2 regions of the Priestia sp. ABM2_011 genome follow, and region 1 is predicted to be linked to the other one. Evidence: riboswitches for the same ligand, from Rfam matches in the RefSeq annotation. Region 1 holds a riboswitch; the other holds the start of a gene.
The links. A riboswitch is a leader RNA that binds a small molecule or an ion and turns the genes downstream of it on or off. The one in region 1 is predicted to bind S-adenosylmethionine.
Positions count from the first base shown of each region.

Region 2: it holds a riboswitch for S-adenosylmethionine, as region 1 does, so the genes downstream of both, ACXAE4_RS03265 (phosphoadenylyl-sulfate reductase) here and ACXAE4_RS21835 (hypothetical protein) in region 1, are expected to answer to the same signal.

Region 1 is NZ_JBSWUB010000001.1:4,110,257-4,113,419, forward strand. Features, by position in the region: gene ACXAE4_RS21830 (M20/M25/M40 family metallo-hydrolase) at 1-883, opposite strand, end outside; gene ACXAE4_RS21835 (hypothetical protein) at 1,350-1,592, opposite strand; SAM riboswitch class I at 1,661-1,762, opposite strand; gene ACXAE4_RS21840 (amidohydrolase) at 1,826-2,980, opposite strand; gene ACXAE4_RS21845 (GNAT family N-acetyltransferase) at 3,028-3,163, opposite strand, start outside.
Region 2 is NZ_JBSWUB010000001.1:607,989-611,151, forward strand. Features, by position in the region: gene ACXAE4_RS03255 (VOC family protein) at 1-201, opposite strand, end outside; gene cdaS (sporulation-specific diadenylate cyclase CdaS) at 299-925, opposite strand; SAM riboswitch class I at 1,239-1,340, shown strand; gene ACXAE4_RS03265 (phosphoadenylyl-sulfate reductase) at 1,595-2,308, shown strand; gene ACXAE4_RS03270 (inorganic phosphate transporter) at 2,328-3,163, shown strand, end outside.

The sequences.
Region 1 (3,163 bases):
GCGGAACTTGAACGGAATACTCTTCTTTTAAATCTTTTTGTATCAGCACAGTAGGAGGTGGACTCGTTTCATCTCTTACTTTTTCGCAAAAATCAACGTTTAGTTCTATTTCTGTTGTTAAATAAGAAGCTAGTAAATTAGCATTCAAACCAGCTAGCGGTTCCCCTACATGAGTTTCTTTTCCATAACACAAAAAGCTTGGCATGATCTTGCCAATCGATCCTGAGTACACATAGTTCGTTTGATCACCAGGATAGCGGCTGAACACTGGTTCTGCATTTAGCATGAGAGAAAAATCCAGCTGATGTTTGCACGCAAGTTCTAAAAGAACAGGCACTGCTTTTCTCATTCCGAGCGAATTTACTTCTTCATCCGGTACCGACAGAAGCAGGATGTTTCCGTCAAACTCTCCGTTGCATGCTCGTTCAATCATACTGATATGCAGAGCAATACCTGCTTTCATGTCCATCGTTCCTCGGCCAAAAAGCCAGTCTCCTTTTACCATATCTTTTTGTACGTGCGCCGGAACTTGTTCCATATCATTATAAAAAGTACTCGTTAACGTATCAGCGTGAAAAGCATCCTTTTTCCACTGTCCATAATCTTGTACATCCACTACATCGTAATGACTGACTAATACAACTGTTTTATTCGTATTTTTTCCTTCAACAAAAGCTGTGACAATCGATCGCCCGTCTCCTGTTGAATGAAGCTCAACTTGCTCGTTTTTTTGAAAGTAAGGCAGCTTCAATAAATACGACGCCATCGATTCAGCCATTTCCACTTCTGCCATCGTTCCTGTCACGCTAGGTATAGAAACCAATTCGCTTACAAGCTTCTTTAACTGTTCTTTTGTTTGATACAAAGATGTTTTGTTCGACATACCCTTCATCTCTTTCCTTTTTCTAAATTTTCCATCAAACAAAACGATTCGTCAATCCCTTTGACAGAGACCCTTTCATTCTATCCCTATGTATCATAGTATGCGCTTCCTTGACGCACATGATAAAAAAAGAGTGCGCGGCTAGGGCTAGCACCGCACACTCTTTTTTTTACTTTTCGTCATCTTCTAAAAAGTCTAGGATACGATCAATAAGCTGTTCGCTTCCTGCATCGTTTCCATGTTCAAGAGACATTTCCATTTCAATGCTCCTTTCATAAAATATTCTTGTTTTATAACATACCACAATTCATTTCGAATGTAACCTTTAATTTGTGTAAAAATTTCGACAATTTATGATTAATTTTAAAACCTAGTGAGTAATGATTATACCCACCAGATTCTTCAATTGTCAAAAAACATGCTTTCTATTTAAAAACACTTTAAAAATAGAGGCGCGAGCAGACTTCTATAAAAGACAGCCTACTCGCTCAAGCTTGGAACAGCATGATGAATAAATTTCTAGTTCATTTGCTTTTTGTACATCTTTAATATCTATGCCTACAGCATATGTACGAACATGGTTTTCGACCACAATTTCATAAAATGTTTCTAATTCACGATAAGCTACTTGATAATGCTTTCCTAATAATTTTACGGCTTCCTTTAATGCTTTCTCTCCTGTATGTGCTGCAACTGCTGTATGACTCATAAAACCCTCTCCTTTTAGAAAAATAAAAAAAACTCATTTTGCTTTGATGCAAAATGAGTTTTTCACCCGTTTTATCACCCAAAGCACATGCTTTGCTGGTAGGAGCACCTTACATTCGTAGGTTGCTGTGGAGTCAAAGAGCCAGATTTCTCGTCCACTCGTGATAACTTTTTTAATTTAAAATTTATTTTATCAAACAATTCCATCCGCGTAAATAGAAAAATAAAAATATTTTAATTTTTTTGGTAATGGAATGAATTCAAAAAGTCAAAGCTTAGATTAGCAAAATAAGAAGCTGCTACAAGTAATGCCTCTTCATTTAATGAAAAAGAAGGATGGTGCCATTCATATTCTCCAGCCGTACCCATCCATACAAAAAATCCTGGTACACGCTGCTGATATACGGCAAAATCTTCTCCTCCAGGCGATTGTTCAGCTTCTACGACTTGATAACTAAGATTCTCTGCAGCGTTAATAACCAATTTTTCCAGCGTATCATCATTGTTTACTACAGGAAGATACGGATACCATTTAACGTCTACTGAAGCCCCGAAAGCTGCTCCAATCCCTTCAGCAAATCGTTTCATAAGAGCCGGTATTTTTTCTCTCGCTTCTTCTTGAAAGGTACGCACCGTTCCTTCAAGCGTTACTTTGTCAGGAATGACGTTCCACGAGCTCCCTCCGTGGATTTGAGTTATGCTGACAACAACATTTTGAAATGGGCTGAGATTACGGCTGACAATGGTTTGTAAACTAGTAACAATTTGACCAGCAGCAGCAATCGGATCTACTGTTTTTTCTGGAATACCTGCGTGACCGCCTACTCCTTTGACGTCAATTTCAAAACGATCAACGCTTGCCATTAAAGGTCCCGATTTGACACCAATGGTTCCTACAGGAAGATTCGGTTTGTTATGCATTCCAAATATCGCTTCTACTCCTTCGAGCACACCTTTTTCAACGAGCATTTTTGCCCCAGAAGCCGTTTCTTCGGCCGGTTGAAAGATGAATCGAACCGTACCGCAAAGCTCCTGCTGACGCTCTTTGAGAAGAATGGCTGCTCCGATTATAGAAGCCGTATGAAAATCATGGCCGCATGCGTGCATAACACCGTTCACTTCAGAAGCAAATGGCAGATTGGTTTTTTCTTCAATTGGCAGCGCATCAATATCAGCTCGAATAGCGATAGTAGGTCCCGGCTTTCCTCCCACAATTTCCGCTACTGCTCCCACGTCTAAATGTAATGCATCCGCTATAGAAATATCGTAGTGCTTTAAACACTTTTTAATACGTTTAGTTGTTTCATATTCTTTCATTGAAAGCTCTGGAAACCGGTGCAGCTCACGGCGTATGTCTATTAGCGTATTTAGTAGTAATTGATCTGTCATATTTATCACTCTTTCACATTTCTTAATTTAGACCACTTCTCTATCTTTTACGACAAAGAGTGTACCTCATTGAATTTTTTATAAAGAAATACGGTCGTATAGCCTTCTGCAAGGTGCTTTTCTTTAGCTTGAACATATCCTTTTCGTTCATACATCTCAACTAACCAAGGATGTTCTTTTGCT
Region 2 (3,163 bases), 3.5 Mb from region 1:
ATTAGGTAAGCTTGAGTTATACCCTTGAATTAACTCTACGATTACATTGCCTTCTAAACCTAGAAAAGCTAGCTTCAAAGACGGATCGGTATGTGGTAGTGTTTCGATGAGCTCTAATCCCACCTTTTGTGTATAGAACTCAATAGATTTTTCTATATCCTTTACTTGAACGCCTACATGTTCAAATTTTAAAATTGCCATATGCATCACCCGTATCTATAGTATGTAAAAACTATGAAATATATTAAAGAGAAAGGATATAGAAGTCAAGATAGGGCTGCTTATTAGGAAAGGGCTCTTAAATCATATTTTTGCTGGAGTGAATAGGGTAGAGGCTTCCATCAAGCGCAAACGAAATTTTGCCTGTTTCTTCAGATACAACTAAAATTAATGCATCCGATTTTTCTGACATTCCAATGGCTGCACGGTGACGTGTTCCCAATTTTTTGTTCGTTGAAATAATAGACGAGAGAGGTAAAACATTAGCAGCCGAAATAAGCTGATTATTTCTAATTAGGACAGCTCCGTCATGTAAGGGTGTCCCTGGATAGAACAGTGTCTCAACTAGCGTAGCGCTGACAGGAGCTTGAATAGGCATTCCTTTTTGAATAAGAGGATCAACATTTTGTTCCCGTTCAATGACAATTAAAGCGCCGTGACGTTTCTCAGAGAGGTTATGAATAGCTAGGGACAGAGCAGCGTATTCAAATGTATAAGGCGATAAGTAATGACGCAAGTAATAAGAGGCGGCCGTAGCTTGAACATCTTGAAATAACCTTCTCATCTCCTCAAAATCACATAGGATACAATGATCACTCGTGTCTAAATGTTTAATTAAATTAGAGGCTTCAGTTGAAATCTGCTGTAAATATGTTCGTACATTATTTTTAATTGTATCGTCTAATTGAAAGGGTTGTCTCTCCATCTTATATAGCTCCTATCTGTCAGTCAGTGTTATCTGTAATGTGTGCTAATGTGGGTGAATTATCCGTAAAGCTTATAAATCCGCTATTAATTTTATAGAGAGATTTTGCGTTTTATTTAGCAAGAGAACATCAAAAGTTGGAGAAAAAAGAAAGCGTTTTATAAACTGATATGTTCACATTTGGGTTAAATTTACATATGTTGTTTTAAATAAAAGTATAGATATTTCTGTGAATTTAAAGTATAGTTTTCTTATCGGATATATGATTTTTAATGTTGACAAATATTCTAAATATGCTAAAATTTTTAAAAAATGCTTATCAAGAGTGGTGGAGGGGATGGCCCGCTGAACCCCGGCAACCTGCTTAGCAAGGTGCTAATTCCAGCAAAGTGTGTATCATTTTGAAAGATAAGGTGAAAATTTATTGCCTACCCAGTCTTTCAATACGGAAGACTTTTTATTTTGATATAGCGCAAGCGATAATTTGAGAAGGGAAACCAATGACTGTAAACCCCGACTTAAAACAAATTTTTGAACACGCCGAAGTAAAGTAAGAATTAAATAGTTTCGCTGACTAGACACACTAGAGGCGGTTTTATCCAATTCTAGTGGGTAAAACCGTCTTTTTTTATTGGATAACGCGGATAACTAAGAATTGGAGTGGAGAAAATGGCAGACTTATATACGTACGAAAACTGGAGCGATACATTTCCAGAGTTCGACAGTAAAGATGAAACAAAAGGAGCCCTTTCAGCATTGCAGTGGGCGTATGATACCTACGGAGATTCAATTATTTATGCGTCAAGCTTTGGGATCGAAGGAATCGTGTTAATTGATTTAATTTCAAAAGTGAAAAAAGACGCTGAAATTGTCTTTTTAGATACAGGCGTTCATTTTAAAGAAACATATGAAGTGATTGATGCAATTAAAGAACGCTTCCCTGATTTACGTATTCATATGAAAAAGCCGGATTTAACTCTTGCAGAACAAGCTGAAAAACATGGAGATGAGCTTTGGAAGAGTCAGCCTAACTTATGCTGTCAAATTCGAAAAATCATTCCGCTAAGAGAATCCCTTGCTCCTTATGATGCGTGGATTTCTGGTTTGAGACGCGAGCAGTCTGAGTCTCGTGCCAACACGAATTATTTTAATAAAGATGAGAAATTCAAGAAGGTGAAAGTTTGTCCGTTAATTCATTGGTCATGGAAAGAAATTTGGCGCTATGTGTATAAGCATGATTTGCCGTACAACAAACTTCATGATCAAGGCTACCCAAGTATCGGCTGTGAGCCCTGTACCGCACCTGCCTATAATGTAGACGATTTACGTTCAGGAAGATGGGCAGGTACACAAAAAGTTGAGTGCGGATTACACGAATCTTAAATACGAAAGAGCTGAATAAATGATGCTTTTATATGTTGCCTTTATCATTGCGCTTTTTTTTGCAATGAATATTGGGGCAAGCGGTGCAGCAGCTGCTATGGGCGTTTCATACGGCTCCGGTGCAATTAAAAAGCGAAGAGTGGCCCTGTTCATCTGTGCTGTAGGAATTGTGCTCGGAGCTGTTACCGGAGGCGGTGAGGTGGTAAAAACCATCAGTTCAGGTATCATACCTGAAAAACTGCTGTCAGTAGAATTAGTTATTATCATTCTGGCTGCTGCAACGCTGTCACTCTTTTTCGCGAATTTGATTGGTATCCCTCTATCAACAAGTGAAGTAACAGTTGGCTCAGTTGTTGGAGTAGGAGTAGCTTATCAATCTCTGTATGTAGAAAAACTTTTAATTGTCATGTCTTTTTGGATTATTGTTCCGCTAGTTTCATTTGTCATTGCTTTTTTGATTGGGAAAGTGATAAAACGCAGAGCGCATAAAAAAGAAGCAGAGGGAAAGTGGAAAAGAGTTTTAACGATTTTAGTTATAGCGACGGGATTCTTTGAAGCCTTCTCAGCTGGAATGAATAATGTGGCAAATGCTGTCGGTCCTCTAGTAGGAGCTGGGTTAATGGATGCTACAACGGGTGTCATAGCAGGAGGATTGGCGGTGGCACTCGGAGCTCTTTTACTAGGAGGCCGAGTTATTGAAACAAACGGAAAAAAAATTACTCGCTATTCTGTAGGGGAAGGCTGCATTATTTCAGGTACTGGTGCTTCTCTTGTTACAGCAGCTTCACTGTTTGGTTTGCCAGTACCGCTTACACAGGTCACTACGTCTTCTATTATTGGGATAGGCGCAGCGAA